Regions from separate parts of the Citrobacter braakii genome, predicted to be linked through region 4. Evidence: predicted binding sites of a transcription regulator. Region 4 holds the regulator's gene; each other region holds the start of a gene.
What was found. Region 4 encodes sigma-54, which starts transcription at its own class of promoters, with help from an activator protein. Its sites were predicted from a motif close to GTTGGCACANNTTTCGCTNT; they were not measured.
Positions count from the first base shown of each region.

Region 1: the regulator sigma-54 is predicted to act here: its motif matches at 2,376-2,395, upstream of glnA (glutamate--ammonia ligase).
Region 2: the regulator sigma-54 is predicted to act here: its motif matches at 4,277-4,296, upstream of glnK (P-II family nitrogen regulator).
Region 3: the regulator sigma-54 is predicted to act here: its motif matches at 2,474-2,493, upstream of hypA (hydrogenase maturation nickel metallochaperone HypA).

Region 1 covers NZ_CP045771.1:834,103-839,339, forward strand. Annotated here, with positions in the region: gene ompL (porin OmpL) at 1-210, shown strand, start outside; gene typA (ribosome-dependent GTPase TypA) at 278-2,101, opposite strand; gene glnA (glutamate--ammonia ligase) at 2,482-3,891, shown strand; gene glnL (nitrogen regulation protein NR(II)) at 4,095-5,144, shown strand; gene glnG (nitrogen regulation protein NR(I)) at 5,156-5,237, shown strand, end outside.
Region 2 covers NZ_CP045771.1:4,672,741-4,677,977, reverse strand. Annotated here, with positions in the region: gene decR (DNA-binding transcriptional regulator DecR) at 45-503, shown strand; gene GFC06_RS22090 (SmdA family multidrug ABC transporter permease/ATP-binding protein) at 548-2,320, shown strand; gene GFC06_RS22085 (SmdB family multidrug efflux ABC transporter permease/ATP-binding protein) at 2,313-4,091, shown strand; gene glnK (P-II family nitrogen regulator) at 4,348-4,686, shown strand; gene amtB (ammonium transporter AmtB) at 4,718-5,237, shown strand, end outside.
Region 3 covers NZ_CP045771.1:2,072,482-2,077,718, forward strand. Annotated here, with positions in the region: gene hypD (hydrogenase formation protein HypD) at 1-887, opposite strand, end outside; gene hypC (hydrogenase 3 maturation protein HypC) at 887-1,159, opposite strand; gene hypB (hydrogenase nickel incorporation protein HypB) at 1,150-2,022, opposite strand; gene hypA (hydrogenase maturation nickel metallochaperone HypA) at 2,075-2,446, opposite strand; gene hycA (formate hydrogenlyase regulator HycA) at 2,645-3,103, shown strand; gene hycB (formate hydrogenlyase subunit HycB) at 3,245-3,856, shown strand; gene hycC (formate hydrogenlyase subunit 3) at 3,853-5,237, shown strand, end outside.
Region 4 covers NZ_CP045771.1:1,500,769-1,506,005, forward strand. Annotated here, with positions in the region: gene npr (PTS phosphocarrier protein NPr) at 1-23, opposite strand, end outside; gene rapZ (RNase adapter RapZ) at 20-874, opposite strand; gene ptsN (PTS IIA-like nitrogen regulatory protein PtsN) at 920-1,411, opposite strand; gene hpf (ribosome hibernation promoting factor) at 1,495-1,782, opposite strand; gene rpoN (RNA polymerase factor sigma-54) at 1,805-3,238, opposite strand; gene lptB (LPS export ABC transporter ATP-binding protein) at 3,285-4,010, opposite strand; gene lptA (lipopolysaccharide ABC transporter substrate-binding protein LptA) at 4,017-4,565, opposite strand; gene lptC (LPS export ABC transporter periplasmic protein LptC) at 4,534-5,109, opposite strand; gene kdsC (3-deoxy-manno-octulosonate-8-phosphatase KdsC) at 5,106-5,237, opposite strand, start outside.

The sequences.
Region 1 (5,237 bases), 670 kb from region 4:
TATACCTTTGAACCGCACTATTTTATGCGAGTCAATGACTTCAATAGCAGCAACGGAAAAGATCATCACTGGGAAATTACCAATACCTTTAAGTATCGTATCAATGAGCACTGGTTACCCTACCTTGAATTACGCTGGTTAGATCGCAATGTTGAACCCTATCATCGCGAACAAAACCAGATTCGTGTTGGGGCAAAGTATTTCTTCTAATTCCTGATGATAAAAAAAGCCGCTGAAATCAGCGGCTTTTTTATGCTTACCTGAGAAAGAGCGTTAATTACTCTTCTTTCGCGCCACGCATTGCACGGCGACGATCGTTTTCAGTCAGGTGACGCTTACGGATACGGATAGAGGTTGGGGTAACTTCTACCAGTTCGTCGTCATCGATGAATTCCAGAGCCTGCTCCAGAGTCATCTTAACCGGCGGAACCAGAACCGTTGCTTCGTCAGTACCGGACGCACGCATGTTAGTCAGTTTCTTACCGGTCAGGCAGTTTACAGTCAGGTCGTTAGAGCGGCTGTGAATACCGATGATCTGGCCTTCGTAAACTTCAGCACCGTGACCCAGGAACAGCTTACCGCGGTCCTGCAGGCTGAACAGTGCGAACGCAACTGCTTTACCCTGGCCATTGGAGATCAGTACGCCGTTCTGACGCTGACCCACATCACCCGCACGAACATCGTCGTAGTGGCTGAAGGTGGAGTACAGCAGACCGGTACCGGAAGTCATGGTCATGAATTCTGAACGGAAGCCGATCAGACCACGGCTTGGGATCACGTAGTCAAGACGTACGCGGCCTTTGCCATCTGGATTCATGTTTTTCAGGTCGCCTTTACGCTCACCCAGAGCCTGCATGACAGAACCCTGATGCTGCTCTTCTACGTCCAGCGTTACGTTTTCGAACGGCTCTTGTTTACGGCCGTCGATTTCGCGGAAGATTACTTTCGGACGGGAAACCGCCATTTCGAAACCTTCACGACGCATGTTCTCGATCAGAACAGACAGGTGCAGCTCACCACGACCGGATACACGGAACGCATCCGCATCTTCGGTTTCTTCGACGCGCAGCGCAACGTTGTGCACCAGCTCTTTGTTCAGGCGGTCAAGGATCTGACGAGAGGTAACATATTTACCTTCTTTACCACAGAACGGGGAGGTGTTTACGCAGAAGAACATGGTTACGGTCGGTTCATCAACGGACAGAGCCGGCAGCGCTTCGACGTTCTGCGGGTCGCAGATGGTGTCGGAGATGTTCAGTTCGCCTAAACCGGTGATCGCGATGATATCGCCCGCTTCGGCAATATCACTCTCGATACGTTCCAGACCCAGATGGGTCAGAACTTTACCGACTTTACCGTTACGGGTTTTGCCTTCGCTATCAATGATAGTGATCTGCTGGTTCGGTTTAACTTTACCGCGTTTGATACGGCCGATGCCGATTACGCCAACGTAGTTGTTGTAGTCCAGCTGAGAGATTTGCATCTGCAGCGGGCCATCAAGGTCTACGCTTGGAGCCGGAACACGATCAACGATGGTCTGATACAGCGGAGTCATGTCTTCAGCCATATCTTCGTGATCCAGACCTGCGATACCGTTCAGCGCGGAAGCGTAAACGATCGGGAAGTCCAGCTGCTCGTCGGTAGCGTCGAGGTTAACGAACAGGTCAAATACCTGATCAACAACCCAGTCAGGACGCGCGCCAGGGCGGTCAACTTTGTTGATAACAACAATTGGCTTCAGGCCATGGGCAAAGGCTTTTTTGGTCACGAAGCGCGTCTGCGGCATCGGACCATCCATTGCATCCACCACCAGCAGCACGGAGTCGACCATGGACATTACACGTTCAACTTCACCACCGAAGTCGGCGTGCCCTGGGGTATCAACGATGTTGATACGGTAGTCATTCCATTTGATAGCGGTGTTTTTAGCGAGGATGGTAATCCCACGCTCTTTCTCCAAATCGTTGGAGTCCATCACGCGCTCTTGGGTTTCAGCACGTGCATCGAACGTACCGGATTGTTGGAGCAGCTTGTCTACCAGGGTCGTTTTACCATGGTCTACGTGCGCGATGATGGCGATGTTACGCAAATTTTCGATCACAACTTTGCCTCAGGCATTTTAGAAATAGCGCGTTATTGTACACGGATTAATCGCAGTACAAAACAGGATCACAAACATCCTCCGCAAACAAGTATTGCAGAGTTTCTTTGTGATCACATTCACGGAGCGTTAAAAGGGGTAATCTGACATGCTTTGCACCAATATGGTGCTTAATGTTCACATTAAAGCACTATAATGGTGCAATACAACCTTCATGGTGCAGCCCCTTTGCACGATAGTGCGCATGATAACGCCTTTTAGGGGCAATTTAAAAGTTGGCACAGATTTCGCTTTATATTTTTTACGGCGACACGGCCAATTTTTTGCAGAATTGAAGACTTCGTTACCACGACGACCATGACCAATCCGGGAGAGTAAGTATGTCCGCTGAACACGTTTTGACGATGCTGAACGAACACGAAGTGAAGTTTGTTGATTTACGCTTCACTGATACCAAAGGTAAAGAACAGCACGTCACTATTCCTGCTCATCAGGTAAATGCCGAATTCTTTGAAGAAGGCAAAATGTTTGACGGCTCCTCAATCGGTGGCTGGAAAGGCATTAACGAATCAGACATGGTTCTGATGCCAGATGCGTCTACTGCACTCATCGACCCGTTCTATGAAGAGTCCACCCTGATCATCCGTTGCGATATCCTGGAACCAGGTACGCTGCAGGGCTACGACCGCGACCCGCGCTCCATCGCTAAACGCGCTGAAGAGTATCTGCGTTCTACCGGCATCGCAGACACCGTTCTGTTCGGGCCTGAGCCAGAGTTCTTCCTGTTTGACGACATCCGTTTCGGCGCGTCCATTTCCGGTTCCCACGTGGCTATCGATGACATCGAAGGCGCATGGAACTCTTCCACCAAATACGAAGGTGGTAACAAAGGTCACCGTCCTGGCGTGAAAGGCGGTTACTTCCCAGTTCCTCCGGTAGATTCTTCTCAGGACATCCGTTCTACCATGTGTCTGATCATGGAAGAAATGGGCCTGGTTGTTGAAGCGCATCACCACGAAGTGGCGACCGCAGGTCAGAACGAAATCGCGACCCGCTTTAACACCATGACCAAAAAAGCGGACGAAATTCAGATCTACAAATATGTGGTTCACAACGTCGCTCACCGTTTCGGTAAGACCGCGACCTTTATGCCAAAACCTATGTTTGGCGATAACGGTTCCGGTATGCACTGCCACATGTCCCTGTCCAAGAACGGCGTAAACCTGTTCTCTGGCGACAAATATGCGGGTCTGTCTGAGCAGGCGCTGTTCTACATCGGCGGCGTAATCAAACACGCTAAAGCGATCAACGCCCTGGCTAACCCAACCACCAACTCTTACAAGCGTCTGGTCCCAGGCTACGAAGCGCCGGTAATGCTGGCTTACTCTGCCCGTAACCGTTCTGCTTCTATCCGTATTCCGGTAGTGGCTTCTCCGAAAGCGCGTCGTATCGAAGTGCGTTTCCCGGACCCGGCTGCTAACCCGTACCTGTGCTTCGCAGCACTGCTGATGGCTGGCCTTGACGGTATTAAGAACAAGATCCACCCAGGCGAAGCCATGGACAAAAACCTGTACGACCTGCCGCCGGAAGAAGCGAAAGAGATCCCACAGGTTGCTGGTTCTCTGGAAGAAGCACTGAAAGAACTGGATCTGGACCGTGAGTTCCTGACTGCAGGCGGCGTGTTCACCAATGAAGCGATCGATGCGTACATTACGCTGCGTCGCGAAGAAGATGACCGCGTGCGTATGACTCCGCACCCGGTAGAGTTTGAGCTGTACTACAGCGTTTAATTAGTACCAATACTCCGTAGATTTCTTGTTGCGACCCACGCGGCTGTAGCAAGAAAAATATAGAGTCTTTAAGTTGCCGTGGAACTTTTAGCCCATCCCAGGATGGGCTTTTTTCTCCACTAACAACCTGCTTCCTCGCGCTTTTTTGATGTAAAAAGCTATAATGCACTAAATTGGTGCAACACTTTTCAGGAGACTGCTGAATGGCAACCGGCACGCTGCCCGATGCTGGGCAGATCCTCAATTCTTTAATCAACAGCATCTTACTCGTCGACGATGAGCTGGCGGTACATTACGCCAACCCGGCGGCACAACAGCTGCTCGCCCAAAGCTCCCGCAAACTGTTTGGTACCCCACTTCCCGATCTGTTGAGTTATTTCTCCTTAAACATCGGGCTGATGCGAGAGAGCCTGGAAGCAGGCCAGGGCTTTACGGATAACGAAGTGACGCTGGTGATAGATAGCCACTCACACATCCTCTCTGTGACCGCTCAGAGGCTGCCTGATGGCCTTATCCTGCTGGAGATGGCGCCAATGGATAACCAGCGCCGTCTGAGCCAGGAACAGCTCCAGCACGCCCAGCAGATTGCTGCCCGCGATCTGGTGCGCGGCCTGGCGCACGAAATTAAAAATCCGCTGGGTGGATTACGCGGCGCGGCGCAACTACTCAGTAAAGCGCTTCCGGACCCGGCGCTGACCGAATATACCAAAGTCATTATTGAGCAGGCCGACCGCCTGCGTAATCTGGTCGACCGTCTACTGGGACCACAACAGCCGGGAATGCACGTCACAGAAAGTATCCACAAAGTGGCGGAGCGCGTGGTGGCGCTGGTCTCGATGGAGCTGCCGGAAAACGTCACGCTGATTCGTGATTACGACCCGAGTCTGCCTGAATTACTGCACGACCCGGACCAGATCGAGCAGGTTTTGCTGAACATCGTGCGCAATGCTTTACAGGCGCTGGGACCGGAAGGCGGCGAGATTATTCTGCGTACCCGCACCGCGTTTCAGCTCACGCTGCACGGTATGCGTTATCGTCTGGCGGCGCGGATTGATGTTGAGGATAACGGCCCGGGAATTCCCTCGCATTTGCAGGACACGCTGTTCTACCCAATGGTCAGCGGTCGCGAAGGCGGTACCGGCCTTGGATTATCCATCGCCCGTAATTTGATTGATCAACATTCCGGCAAAATTGAATTTACCAGTTGGCCGGGTCATACCGAGTTCTCGGTTTACCTGCCTATCAGGAAATAAAGGTGACGTTTATGCAACGAGGAATAGTCTGGGTAGTTGATGACGATAGTTCCATCCGTTGGGTGCTTGAACGTGCGCTCGCAGGGGCAGGAC
Region 2 (5,237 bases), 1.7 Mb from region 4:
TTAAAATAGAATGTAAGGAGAAAATTCTTCTCTGTGGAGTGGATATGTTAGACAAAATTGACCGTAAGCTGCTTAGCTTACTGCAACAGGACTGCACCCTTTCTTTGCAGGCGTTAGCAGATGCCGTTAATCTGACTACCACCCCCTGCTGGAAACGCCTCAAACGGCTTGAGGATGACGGTATCCTGCTGGGTAGAGTCGCCCTGTTGGATCCAGAAAAACTGGGACTGGGGCTGACCGCGTTTGTGCTGATTAAGACTCAGCATCACAGCAGTGAATGGTATTGCCGCTTTGTCACCGAAGTCACCGGTATGCCGGAGGTTCTGGGGTTCTGGCGTATGGCAGGGGAGTATGATTACCTGATGCGAGTGCAGGTCGCCGATATGAAAAGCTACGATGAATTTTATAAGCGCCTGGTGAACAGCGTACCGGGCCTGTCTGACGTCACCTCCAGCTTTGCGATGGAACAGATTAAATACACAACTGCTCTCCCTATTGAATAACTCTCCCGGCGCTTATTGCCGGAAATCTTGTCAGGACATAACGCGTGCGATTATTTGCTCAATTAAGCTGGTACTTCCGCCGGGAGTGGCGTCGCTACCTCGGGGCGGTGGCCCTGCTTATCATCATCGCTATCCTTCAGCTTATTCCGCCGAAAGTGGTCGGGATCATTGTGGATGGCGTGACGACTCAACGCTTCACCACCGAGTGGCTGCTGATGTGGGTGGGAACAATTGCCCTGATTGCAGTGGTGGTTTATTTGCTGCGCTATGTCTGGCGCGTGCTGCTGTTTGGCGCATCCTACCAACTGGCGGTTGAGCTGCGGGAAGATTATTACCGTCAGTTGAGTCGCCAGCATCCAGAATTTTATCTGCGTCACCGCACGGGCGATCTGATGGCGCGTGCGACCAACGATGTCGATCGGGTCGTATTTGCCGCCGGAGAAGGCGTGCTGACGCTGGTAGATTCGCTGGTAATGGGATGTGCGGTGCTGATCGTGATGTCAACGCAGATAAGCTGGCAGTTGACGTTAATTGCGCTGCTGCCGATGCCGGTGATGGCGTTGATGATCAAACGTTACGGCGATCGACTGCATAACCGCTTTAAGCTGGCGCAGGCGGCGTTTTCCAGTCTCAACGACCGTACTCAGGAAAGCCTGACCAGTATTCGCATGATCAAGGCCTTCGGTCTGGAGGATCGGCAATCGGCATTATTTGCCGCCGATGCCGAAGATACCGGTAAGAAAAACCTGCGCGTGGCGCGCATTGACGCCCGTTTTGATCCCACGATTTATATCGCCATTGGCATGGCTAACCTACTGGCGATTGCTGGGGGAAGCTGGATGGTGGTGCACGGCTCGCTGACGCTCGGCCAGCTCACCAGCTTTATGATGTATCTCGGTTTGATGATTTGGCCGATGCTGGCGCTGGCATGGATGTTTAACATCGTCGAACGTGGCAGCGCGGCGTACAGCCGTATTCGCGCCATGCTGTCTGAAGCGCCGGTGGTGGATGACGGCACTGAACCGGTACCGGAAGGGCGTGGGGAGCTGGCGGTGGCGATTCGCGAATTTTGCTACCCGCAAACGACACACCCGGCGCTGGAAAATGTGAACTTCCAGCTTAAACCTGGGCAGATGCTGGGCATCTGTGGGCCTACCGGCGCGGGGAAAAGTACGGTGCTGTCGCTGATTCAGCGTCATTTTGATATCACCCACGGCGATGTGCGCTTTCATGATATCCCCTTAACGCGATTACAACTGGATAGCTGGCGCAGCCGGCTGGCAGTTGTCAGCCAGACGCCATTCCTGTTTTCGGATACCGTTGGCAATAACATCGCGTTAGGACGCCCTCAGGCCACGCAGGAAGAGATCGAGTATGTGGCACGCCTTGCCAGCGTTCATGAGGATATTTTACGTCTTCCGCAGGGCTACGACACCGAAGTTGGCGAACGTGGGGTGATGCTGTCTGGTGGGCAAAAACAGCGTATTTCTATCGCTCGAGCGCTACTCCTGAACGCTGAAATCTTGATTCTGGATGATGCGCTGTCGGCGGTAGATGGTCGTACCGAGCATCAGATCCTGCATAACCTGCGCCAGTGGGGCGAAGGCAGAACCGTCATTATTAGCGCCCACCGTTTATCGGCCCTGACGGAAGCCAGTGAGATTATCGTGATGCAGCATGGGCATATTGCCCAGCGCGGCGAGCATGATGCGTTAGTGCAGCAGCCTGGCTGGTATCGCGATATGTACCGCTATCAGCAACTGGAAGCGGCGCTGACTGATGCACCAGAGATAAACGAGGAGGCGGCTAATGCGTAGTTTTGGGCAATTATGGCCGACCCTGAAAAGATTGCTGGCGTATGGCTCTCCATGGCGAAAACAGCTGGCTATTGCGGTAGTCATGCTCTGGGTGGCGGCTGCGGCGGAAGTCAGCGGTCCGCTGCTGATTAGCTATTTTATCGATAACATGGTGGCGAAGAATAATCTGCCGCTGGCGATGGTCGCCGGGCTGGTTGCGGCATATATCGGTCTACAACTGCTGGCGGCTGGCCTGCATTACGCGCAGTCATTGCTGTTTAACCAGGCGGCAGTTGGCGTAGTACAACAGTTGCGCACCGACGTAATGGACGCTGCGCTGCGCCAGCCGCTCAGCGCCTTTGATACTCAACCTGTCGGGCAGCTAATCTCCCGCGTGACCAACGACACTGAAGTTATTCGCGACCTGTACGTGACGGTGGTAGCAACGGTCCTGCGCAGCGCGGCATTAATTGGCGCCATGCTGGTAGCGATGTTCAGCCTTGAGTGGCGTATGGCGCTAGTGGCGATGGCCATTTTCCCGGCCGTGCTGGTGGTGATGGTGATTTATCAACGCTACAGCACCCCGATTGTGCGCCGGGTTCGCGCTTATCTGGCGGATATTAACGATGGCTTTAACGAAGTCATCAACGGCATGAGTGTTATCCAGCAGTTCCGCCAGCAGGCGCGATTTGGCGAGAGAATGGGCGAAGCAAGCCGCTCGCACTATATGGCGCGTATGCAGACCCTGCGACTGGATGGTTTTTTGTTGCGCCCGCTGCTTAGCCTTTTCTCGGCGCTGATCCTCTGCGGATTGCTGATGCTGTTCAGTTTTACCTCTGGCAGCTCGATCGAGGTTGGCGTGCTGTACGCGTTTATCAGCTACCTCGGCCGTTTGAACGAACCGCTGATCGAGTTGACCACTCAGCAATCAATGTTGCAGCAGGCGGTTGTCGCCGGTGAGCGAGTGTTCGAACTGATGGATGGGCCACGTCAGCGCTATGGTGAAGATGAGCGGCCGCTAAAGAGCGGGGACATTGAGGTGGATAACGTTTCATTTGCCTATCGCGACGACAATCTGGTGCTGCAAAATATCAGTTTGTCCGTGCCTTCGCGCAGCTTTGTGGCTTTGGTCGGACACACCGGCAGTGGTAAAAGCACGCTCGCCAGCCTGTTGATGGGTTACTACCCGCTGACGCAGGGGGAAATCCGCCTTGATGGACGGCCGCTGTCTTCACTGAGCCACGGTGCGTTACGTCAGGGCATCGCCATGGTGCAGCAGGATCCGGTGGTGATGGCAGATACCTTCCTGGCGAACGTTACGCTGGGCCGCGATATCTCAGAAGAGCGGGTATGGCAGGCGCTGGAGACCGTGCAACTGGCTGAACTGGCGCGAGGTCTGAGCGAGGGGATTCATACCCGTCTGGGCGAGCAGGGCAATAATCTCTCCGTTGGTCAAAAACAGCTGCTGGCGTTGGCGCGGGTGTTGGTTGAAACGCCACAGGTGTTGATCCTCGACGAAGCCACGGCCAGTATTGACTCCGGTACTGAACAGGCCATTCAGCAAGCTCTGGCGGCGGTACGTGAACACACCACGCTGGTGGTGATTGCGCATCGGTTATCGACGATTGTCGATGCGGACACCATTCTGGTGCTGCATCGCGGTCAGGCGGTGGAGCGTGGTACGCACCAGCAATTACTGGCGGCGCAAGGCCGTTACTGGCAGATGTATCAGCTACAGTTGGCGGGTGAAGAGTTAGCCGCCAGCACGCAAGACGATTCTGTTATCGCCTGATGGCGCGGCGCTTATCCGGTCTGGGGCCAGCACGGTCTCGTAGGCCGGGTAAGGCGTTTACGCTGCCATCCGGCAATCAACAATCTGGTGCAAAAATGTAACGCACTATGCACCGTTATAGTGCGTTTTTTCTTTTCCTCTCCCGGAAGTACCCTGAGAACCTGAATCATCCCGCCTTTTTCATTCCTGGCACATCCCTTGCAATATTCCTCTCGTGTATCTGCAGCCACTACTGAATTCTGACTGGAGGGGATCTATGAAGCTGGTTACCGTGGTAATCAAACCGTTCAAACTGGAAGACGTCCGTGAAGCATTGTCGTCTATTGGTATTCAGGGGCTGACCGTCACCGAAGTGAAGGGGTTTGGCCGACAGAAAGGTCATGCTGAGCTGTACCGTGGGGCTGAATATAGCGTCAATTTTCTGCCGAAGGTGAAGATTGATGTGGCGATTGCCGACGACCAACTGGATGGCGTGATTGATGTCATCAGTAAGGCGGCATACACCGGAAAAATTGGCGACGGCAAAATCTTCGTCGCCGAGCTGCAACGTGTGATTCGTATTCGTACCGGCGAAGCCGACGAAGCCGCACTGTAACGTCTGGCACACAGTGATAGGAAACCAAAAAATGAAGATAGCAACGATGAAAACAGGTATTGCTTCACTGGCGCTGCTGCCGGGACTGGCGATGGCGGCACCGGCGGTTGCGGATAAAGCGGATAACGCTTTTATGATGATCTGTACCGCGCTGGTGCTGTTTATGACCATCCCTGGCATTGCGCTGTTCTACGGCGGTTTGATTCGCGGTAAGAACGTGCTGTCGATGCTGACTCAGGTTACGGTGACATTTGCTCTGGTTTGTATTTTATGGGTGGTTTATGGCTACTCACTGGCCTTCGGCGAAGGTAATAATTTCTTCGGCAACTTCAACTGGGTATTGCTGAAGAATATTGCGCTGACGGCGGTAACGGGGAGCTTCTACCAGTACATTCACGTTGCTTTTCAGGGCTCGTTCGCCTGCATCACCGTTGGGCTAATCGTCGGTGCGCTGGCTGAACGTATTCGCTTCTCCGCGGTGCTGATTTTTGTGGTGGTATGGTTAACGCTGTCGTACATCCCCATTGCCCATATGGTCTGGGGCGGCGGCT
Region 3 (5,237 bases), 570 kb from region 4:
GTCAGGTGAACGCCAGAGGATTCAATGACGCCCAGACCGCGCCATTCGCTATCGCCATTGACGCAGAACACTTCGGCGATGGCCTGTTGCGCTAACAGGTTACCGGCGTCCGGCACCACCCGGCGATACTGGTTTTCAACCTGGCTATGCGCGGCAATCTTCTGTTCAATCAACATCACCACGCCCTGCAACAGATCGAGCGGTTCGAAACCGGCGACCACCAACGGACGATGGAAATCTGAAGCAATGAAATTATAGGCATCGGTGCCAATCACCATGCTGACATGGCCCGGCGCTAAGAAGGCGTCGATGCCGTTGTCCGGCTGTTCCAGCAGGCTGCGCAGCGTAGGGATAAGCGTGATGTGCTGGCAGAAAAAGTAAAAGTTCTGCACGTCACGCTGTTTTGCCTGCTGAAGGGTGATGGCGGTGGTTGGCATTGTGGTTTCAAAACCCAGGCCAAAGAACACAACCTTACGCGTTGGGTTTTCCTGCGCCAGCTTCAGCGCATCCATCGGTGAATAGACGATGCGGATATCCGCGCCGCGCGCTTTGGCTTGTAGCAAAGAACCTTGTTTACCCGGAACGCGCATCGCATCGCCAAAGGTGCAAAAAATCACTTCAGGATGGCTGGCGATTTCCACACAGCTGTCGATTCTGCCCATCGGCAGAACGCAAACCGGGCAGCCCGGGCCATGAATAAACTCGACGTTGTCGGGCAACAATTGGTCGAGACCGAACTTGAAGATAGCGTGGGTATGACCACCACACACTTCCATGATGCGCAGCGGGCGTTCAGCAGTGTAGGGGAGGTGTGCGGCACGTTCACACAGGTGCTCTATCAACTGCATCACCTGTTCTGGTGCGCGGTATTCGTCAACAAAACGCATTATTTTTCCTCGCCATACAACAACGCGCCGACATCCGGCTCAACGTCAAACATGTTTTGTAGCGCGTCGAGCGTGTCGCGCGCTTCAGCTTCATTAATGATGCTCATGGCAAAGCCGACGTGGACCAGTACCCACTGACCCAGACGGGGTTGGCCGTGTTCATCGCAGCTTCCGACCAGCGTCAGGTCGACGTCGCGCTGAATACCGCAAACGTCGACTTTGGCCTGGTTGCCATCAATGGTGCGGATTTGACCCGGAACACCTATGCACATCGCTGCGTCTCCAGCCAGGAGAGCCATTGGTCCATGCCTTCGCCACTGGTGGCGGAAATCAGGATGATCTCAATTTCCGGGTTCACTTCCCGGGCGCTGGCGATGCACTTTTCTACGTCAAAATTGAGGTACGGCAGTAGGTCTACTTTGTTGAGCAGCATCAGCGACGCGGCGGCAAACATATGCGGGTATTTCAGCGGCTTGTCTTCGCCTTCGGTGACGGAAAGCACCGCCACTTTATGGCGTTCGCCGAGGTCGAAGCTGGCCGGGCAAACCAGGTTCCCGACGTTTTCAATGAACAGGATGCCGTTGTCTTCAAGCGGCAAACGTGGCGCGGCGTCAGCAATCATTTGTGCGTCAAGGTGGCAACCTTTACCGGTGTTGACCTGGATGGCGGGCGTACCTGTGGCGCGAATACGGGCGGCATCGTTAACCGTCTGCTGGTCGCCTTCAATGACGGCGCAAGGCACGCTGTCTTTGAGCTTCATCAGCGTTTCGGTCAGCAGCGTGGTTTTACCGGAGCCTGGGCTTGAGACAAGGTTTAATACCAGATGTTGACGGGCAGCAAAGCGGGCGCGGTTGCGCTCAGCCAGACGGTTGTTTTTATCCAGCACGTCAATTTCCACTTCCAGCATCCGGCGTTGACTCATGCCTGGTGCGTGGGTGCCTGCTTCACCGTGACCGTAATGCAAATCGCCTTCTTCAGTCTGGCTCGGTGTGAAATTGGAGGTCTTCACCCCGGTAATATTCAGCGCCGGACGAGCCGCTGGGGCAAATGGCGCGCTGCGAAACGCCGAGTGGGGATTATGCTCATCACCCTCTATATAAAGGTTGCCTTCAGCGCAACCACATGTCGTACACATCGCTCACTCCTGATTTATTACTTGCGATACTTCAGTTGCCGGATGATGACGCTTAGGCGTCGGCATCCGGCGCTGGAGTTTCATCTATTTCAATACGTCGAATCTGTAAGCCGTCATCGGCCACAATTCTCAGCATATCGCTGTTGCATTGCGGACATCTGCGCACGCGTTGCGTCAGTAAGGTGACGTATTGCTGACAAGATTCGCACCAACATTCGGCTTCTTGTTCTTCGAGGTGGAGTTTACAACCTTCTGCAAGGGTCCCGCGGCATACCAGATCAAAACAAAAGGCGAGAGCGCTGGTTTCTACGCAAGAAAATGCGCCAATTTTGAGCCAGACCCCAGTTACTCGTTGAGCACCGTATTGCGTGGCCTGTTGTTCAATCAATTCCAGTGCCCGTTGGCAGAGGGTTATTTCGTGCATACCGCCTCCTGTGAAGTTGCCGTATTAAAAGCAATAAACATGCCAGCTTGAATTTTTTCGATCGTGACAATGACGACGATGACGAAATGACATGTCGTCACCGCTCTTTGATTTTTTATCTATATGAAAATCAAGGTTTTTAATTTTGGCATGAAATGTGCTTAAAGCTGTTCATCTCTGCTAAACGGGTAACCTGACATGACTATTTGGGAAATAAGCGAAAAAGCCGATTACATCGCTGAACGGCATCGTCGCCTACAGGACCAGTGGCGTATTTACTGCAACTCGCTGGTTCAGGGGATCACCCTGTCAAAAGCGCGTTTGCATCATGCAATGAGCTGCGCACCGGACAAGGATCTCTGCTTCGTCCTTTTTGAACACTTCACTATCTACGTCACGCTGGCGGACGGCTTTAACAGCCACACCATCGAGTACTACGTTGAAACGAAAGACGGTGATGATAAGCAACTGATTGCACAGGCTGAGTTGACCATCGACGGTAAGGTTGATGAGCGTATCAGCAACCGCGATCGCGAGCAGGTGCTGGAGCACTATCTCGAAAAAATCGCCACCGTCTACGACAGCCTCTATACCGCGGTTGAAAACAATATGCCGGTGAATTTAAGCCAACTGATTGAGGGACATAGCCCGGCTTAAGCCTTGGGTGTGCCCACTTTTGTCATGATGCACTTTCATACTGCGTCACGACGTTTAGGGAATGGGCATGTCGAAAAATGTCGAAATGACATTTTCCAGACATGTTTTCGTCAAAAATGACTATCACCTGAGGAATGCCTGGTGAATCGTTTTGTAATTGCTGACTCCACTCTTTGCATCGGCTGCCACACCTGTGAAGCCGCCTGCTCAGAGACACATCGCCAGCATGGCCTGCAGTCAATGCCGCGCCTGAAAGTGATGTTAAATGAAAAAGAATCCGCCCCGCAGCTTTGCCACCATTGCGAAGATGCGCCTTGCGCCACCGTTTGTCCGGTTAATGCGATTAATCGCGTTGATGGTGCCGTGCAGCTGAATGAAAGCCTGTGTGTAAGCTGCAAACTGTGCGGGATCGCCTGTCCGTTTGGCGCGATTGAGTTTTCCGGTAGCCGTCCGCTGCATATCCCGGCAAACGCCAATACGCCAAAAGCGCCTCCGGCTCCGCCAGCGCCTGCCCGCGTGAGCACGTTGCTGGACTGGGTTCCGGGTATTCGTGCCATCGCGGTGAAATGCGATCTGTGTAGTTTTGACGAGCTTGGTCCGGCCTGTGTACGCATGTGCCCGACCAAAGCCCTGCACCTGGTGAGTAACGTGGATATTGCCCGCGCCAGCAAACGTAAGCGTGAGCTGACTTTCAATACCGACTTCGGCGATCTCACCTTGTTTCAGCAGGCTCAGAGTGGGGATGCAAAATGAGCGCAATTTCACTGATTAACAGCGGCGTAGCCTGGTTTACGGCGGCTGCGGTTCTGGCATTTCTGTTTTCATTTCATAAACCGCTGAGCGGCTGGATTGCCGGGGTTGGCGGTGCGGTTGGCAGCCTGTGTACAGCGGCTGCGGGTTTCACCGTACTGACTAATGCTCTGGCGGTAAGCGGTGTGATGCCATTTATTGGTCACAGTGTGCAAATTACCCCGTTGAACGCTATCTGGCTGATTACATTGGGCCTGTGCGGCCTGTTTGTCAGCCTGTACAACATTGACTGGCATCGTCATCCGCAGGTAAAAGCCAACGGGCTGCTGGTGAATCTGCTGATGGCCGCGGCGGTATGTGCGGTGGTTGCCAGCAACCTCGGAACGCTGGTGGTGATGGCGGAAATCATGGCGCTGTGTGCCGTGTTCCTCACCGGCTGCAGCAAAGAGGGCAAACTGTGGTTTGCGCTGGGCCGCGTTGGCACGCTACTGCTGGCTATTGCCTGCTACCTGGTGTGGCAACGCTACGGCACCCTGGAGCTGCGCCTGCTTGACCTGCGCACTCAGGAGCTGCCGCTCGGGTCTGATATCTGGCTGCTGGGCGTGGCGGGTTTTGGCCTGCTGGCCGGGATTATTCCGCTGCACGGATGGGTGCCACAGGCACACGCCAATGCCAGCGCACCGGCTGCGGCGCTGTTCTCTACCGTCGTCATGAAGGTGGGGCTGCTGGGTATTCTCTCCCTGTCGCTGCTGGGCGGTAATGCGCCGCTGTGGTGGGGCATTACGCTGCTGGTGCTGGGAATGATCACCGCGTTTGTCGGCGGTCTGTATGCGCTGATGGAACACAACATTCAGCGTCTTCTGGCATACCACACGCTGGAAAACATCGGCATTATTCTGCTGGGGCTGGGCGCTGGCGTAACCGGAATTTCCCTGAATCAACCTGCGCTGATTGCGCTGGGTTTGACCGGCGGTCTGTACCACCTGGTAAACCACAGCCTGTTCAAAAGCGTTCTGTTCCTGGGCGCAGGCAGCATCTGGTTCCGTACCGGTCATCGTGATATCGAAAAACTGGGCGGTATCGGTAAACGTATGCCGGTTATCTCTCTGGCGATGCTGGTTGGCCTGATGGCGATGGCCGCACTGCCGCCGCTGAACGGTTTTGCCGGTGAGTGGGTTATCTACCAGTCCTTCTTTAAGCTTGGCAACAGCGGTGCTTTTGTCGGTCGTCTGTTAGGACCGTTGCTGGCGGTAGGACTGGCGATTACCGGCGCGCTGGCGGTGATGTGTATGGCGAAAGTCTATGGCGTTACGTTCCTTGGCGCACCGCGCACGAAGGAAGCTGAAAATGCCTGCTGCGCGCCAATCCTGATGGGCGTTAGCGT
Region 4 (5,237 bases):
TCAACGGTTTGCTTCACGGTCATGATTTACGTTTTTCCAGCGTACGATGGCGTGACTGTACGTTTTTACCGCGTGAGCGGAAGTAGTCTGCCAGCTGCTCTGCAATATACACCGAACGGTGTTTCCCGCCGGTACAGCCGATAGCTACGGTGAGGTAGCTGCGGTTGTTGGTCTCCAGCATGGGTAACCATAGCTCAAGATAGCTGCGAGTCTGGTAGATAAAATTGTGTACTTCTGTGTGCCTGTCAAGGAAGGCGGCAACGGGGCGGTCAAGACCGGTCATCGGGCGCAGCTTCGGATCCCAGTGCGGGTTAGGCAGGAAGCGCACGTCAAAGACGTAATCCGCGTCAATTGGGATACCGTGTTTGAAACCAAAGGATTCGAATACCATCGTCAATTCGCGTTCACGCTTGCCCAGCAGGCGGGTACGCAACATTTCCGCCAGTTCGTGCACGGACATTTCGGAGGTATCCACGATCAGGTCAGCACGAGAGCGCAGAGGCTCCAGCAAATCGCTTTCCTTATCGATAGCGCTCTCCAGAGATAAGTTCTTGCTGGAAAGAGGATGCAGGCGACGCGTGTCGCTGTAGCGGCGAATCAGGGTGTTACGATCGGCGTCAAGGAACAGCAACTGTGGTGAGAAGCCTTCAGGCAGATTGTTCATTGCCTGCTCGAAAATCTCTGGGGACTCAGGCATGTTGCGCACATCAATGCTGACGGCCGCAGAAATCTGGCGATCGGCCAGAGTACGAGCCAGATCGGGCAACAGCACTACGGGAAGGTTATCCACGCAGTAAAAACCCATATCTTCCAGCGCTCGCAGGGCGACAGATTTTCCTGACCCCGAACGACCGCTGACGATCATCAGTACCATGTACTGTTTCTCCTCACAACGACAAAAAAGGATGCCATTGGGTTGTTATGCTTCATCCAGTCCACCTTCGGTGTCCGTGATGATTTGATACAACTCCTGGTCACTCTGTGCTGCGCGCAGGCGGCGGCAGATGGTTTTATCGGCCAGACGTTTGGCGACCAGCGACAACGTATGCAAATGCGTCTTGGTTTGGTCTGCCGGAACCAGCAGGGCGAAAAGCAGATCGACGGGTTGATTATCAATGGCGTCGAAAGCAATTGGCGTTTCAAGTTGCACAAACACGCCAACTGCGCGCATCGTGTCTTCTTCCAGCTTTCCGTGCGGGATAGCAATTCCATTACCGATGCCGGTACTGCCCATTTTTTCACGCGTCAGAATGGCTTCAAATACCACCTGAGAGGGCAAGCTGAGCTGTTTTGCCGCCAGTTCGCTGATGATTTCCAGCGCGCGTTTCTTGCTTTGGCAGTGAACGCCAGCGCGTGTACATTCCTGGTTAAGAACATTGCTCAGTTGTAGAGTCGTATCGTTATTTGTCATAATTTCACCTAAGCGCTAACTGTACAAATGGCCCGTTGTGCTACACAACAGGCCGTCCTGCACCCGCTAACTGCCCGGACAAGTTAGTGCTGTTTCAGTTTATCTTTATGTTTTGTTAACTGCCGAGCCAGTTTATCAATTAAACCGTCAATGGCGGCGTACATATCCTGACCTTCCGCGCTGGCATGAATTTCGCCACCGTTCACATGCAGTGTTGCATCCGAGATATGTGTCACCTTCTCCACTTTCAACACAATATAGACCTGATTAATCCGGTCGAAATATTGTTCTAGCTTGGCGAATTTTGTATTAACAAAATCGCGTAAGGCTTCAGTGATTTCGACGTTGTTTCCAGTGATGTTGAGCTGCATAGTGTCTTCCTTATCGGTTGGGTCAGACCAGCTGTTTGCGCTGGTTCGACGGCGGAATGGATAAAGACTCTCGGTACTTCGCAACAGTGCGGCGTGCCACCATGATACCCTGTTCTGACAGCATAGAGGTTAACTTGCTGTCACTCAGCGGTTTCGCGGGGTTTTCCGCAGCAATTAATTTCTTCACCAGTGCACGTATAGCTGTGGATGAGGCTTCGCCTCCGCCTTCAGTGTTAACGTGACTGGAAAAGAAATACTTCAATTCAAAAATGCCGCGCGGACTGTGCAGATACTTTTGCGTGGTCACTCGGGAAATGGTCGATTCGTGCATCTCGACGGCCTGGGCGATATCCGCCAGCACCATCGGTTTCATAAACTCTTCGCCTTGATCAAAGAAGGCTTGCTGCTGTTCAACGATGCAGCGACTGACGCGCAGCAGCGTATCATTGCGACTTTCCAGGCTTTTAATCAGCCACTTCGCATCCTGCAGATTGCTACGAATAAACTGGCTGTCAGCATCGTTGCGCGCGCTGTTGCACATGGCGGCGTAGTGCTGGTTAATCTGCAACCGTGGAATGCTGTCGCCGTTGAGTTCGACCACCCAGCGATCGTTATGCTTACGCACCAGTACATCCGGAATAACGTATTCTGGCTCCCCGGTCTGGATAGACTGCCCAGGTCTGGGGTCCAGGGACTGAATAAGATTGACGGCTTCTTTCAGCACATCTTCTTTCAGCCGGGTTACGCGCATCAGCGTGCGGAAGTCATGGTTGGCTAACAGATCGAGGTGATCGCTGATGATCAGGCGCGCTTCTTCCAGCCACGGCGTGGCTTTATCAAACTGTGAAAGTTGGATCAGTAAGCAGTCGCGGAGATCTTTGGCCGCCACGCCTACGGGATCAAAACGCTGAATGCGTTTAAGCACGGCTTCGATTTCGTCCATGCCGACGTCGTCATCGCCCATGCTTTCGAGAATATCGTCCAGGATTACGGTGAGATAACCGGTTTCGTCTACCGCATCAACAATGGATGTCGCAATCGCGCGATCGGTATCCGAGAACGGGGTCAGCTCCACTTGCCACATCAGGTAATCCTGCAGCGATTGCGTGGTCTCACCCTGATACACAGGCAGTTCGTCGTCGATGTAATCCCCGCTGGTGCCAGAAGGCGTACCGGCGGTGTAAATTTCATCCCAACTGGCGTCAAGCGGCAGCTCCTCTGGCATCTCTTTTTGTTCGAGAGCATCTGCGGTGTCGAGGGATTCGCTGTCCTGTTTTTCCTGGGTATCAATTTCGTCGTGAAGATCGGTTTGCTCGAGCAGTGGGTTACTTTCCAGCGCTTGCTGAAGTTCTTGCTGAAGTTCCAGCGTGGACAGCTGCAACAGACGGATAGCCTGTTGTAGCTGAGGCGTCATCGCCAGTTGTTGGCTAAGCCTGAGTTGCAAACCTTGCTTCATGTTCAGAGTTGTTCTCTCCTGCGGTGACGTGAAGTCTTCTACCCTATCAGAGTCTGAAGTCTTCCCCAAGGTATACGCGTTTAACGTGCTCATCCTGCAGTATTTCTGTTGGCGTGCCATGCGCGATCAGGTGGCCCTGACTCACGATGTAGGCGCGCTCACACACTGCCAGCGTTTCGCGAACGTTATGGTCGGTAATCAGCACCCCAAGCCCGCTGTCGCGCAGGTGTTCGATGATCCGTTTGATATCAATAACGGAAATCGGGTCAACACCGGCAAACGGTTCATCCAGCAGGATAAATTTCGGATTCGCGGCCAGTGCGCGGGCGATCTCCACGCGGCGTCGTTCACCACCGGAGAGCGACTGTCCCATGCTGTCACGCAGGTGTTCGATGTGGAACTCTTCCATCAGCTCGTTGGCGCGATCTTCCCGCTGCTCGCTGGTAAGATCGTCACGAATTTGCAGCACCGCCATCAGGTTATCAAACACGCTCAGGCGACGGAAAATAGACGCTTCCTGCGGCAAGTAGCCGATGCCGCGACGCGCGCGCGCATGCAGAGGCAGTAGGCTGATGTCTTCGTCATCAATGATAATGTTGCCCGCATCACGTGGGACAATGCCGACCACCATGTAAAAGGTCGTTGTCTTGCCCGCACCGTTAGGACCGAGCAGACCGACGATCTCCCCGGAGTTGACGGTCAGACTGACATCTTCCACCACACGGCGGCCCTTATAGGCTTTTGCAAGGTTCTTTGCAGTTAATGTTGCCATAACGAATCAGTTACCTTTTTTCTCTGCCGGAGCCTTGTTTTTGTCCTGCAACTGCGACGGTACCAGAACGGTGGTGACGCGTTTGCCTTTATCGCTGAAGGCCTGCATTTTCTGCTCTTTCACCAGATAGGTGATCTTATCGCCTGTGATGTTGCTATCGAGCTGTTCCAGGTAAGCCTTACCGGTGAGAACGACGAAGTCTTTCGCCAGTTCATAATGCATGTGTGAGGCGTGGCCTTTAACCGGTTTACCGTTGTCCTGCATCTGGTAAAAGGTTGCAGGATTACCATAGCCATCAATGACTTCTTTACCGTCTTCACCGCCAGGGCGGGTCACGACGACTTTATCGGCGTTAATTTTGATGGTGCCCTGAGTCACAATCACATTGCCAGTAAAGGTCACTACATTGCCTTGCATATCAAGAGACTGCTGGTCCGACTCAATGTGAATCGGCTGCTCGGTATCGCCGGTAACGGCGAATGCCGGGATGCTGGCGGCCAGAAGTGAGCTGGCAAGCACAAGATTAAGGCTGAGTTTGTTTGTTTTGGATTTCATATGAGGTTCTAACCTTTTCAATCAGCTCGGCGTTCTTGCTGCGTAAGTTGCCGCGCATCTTCAGTCCGCTGGAGTTAAATGTTGTGCCATATAACGTGACGAGATCATCGGAAGTGACGTCTTGTGTCACCAGGTTAATCTGGGCGTTATCGGTCGTCATTCTGCGTAGTTGAGAGTCGGGCACCAGGGCGTTGACCTCAACATGGCCGTACAGATATAGCATCCGATCGTTGGTCAATTTGGCTTTATCAGCTTTGATCGTCCAGGTCGGTACTTTATCCTTATCAAATGTGGTTAATACCGGTTGAGTAAACCACGAAACCGCTTGTTCCGAATAATATTCAACGTTTTGCGCGATCAAGTGATAGCTCAGTGCGCCTTCGGGACTATACACAACGGTATCAGTATGTTCGCTCTTATAGGTTGGCTCGTTGTTATTTACGACGACCTCAGCGGTGTCGTCTTTGTCTGCCAGATTAATACCAATCATCACAAGGACAGCCAGCGACAGTAGAATGATAACCCAACGTCTGGTTTTGCTCATATCGATTGCCCTTTGGCCTCGTCCAGTTTGCCCTGCGCCAGGAGTAATAAATCGCAGACTTCACGTACCGCGCCGCGTCCCCCATCGATGCGGGTGACATAATCGGCCCGCGGGATCAGCAAAGGATG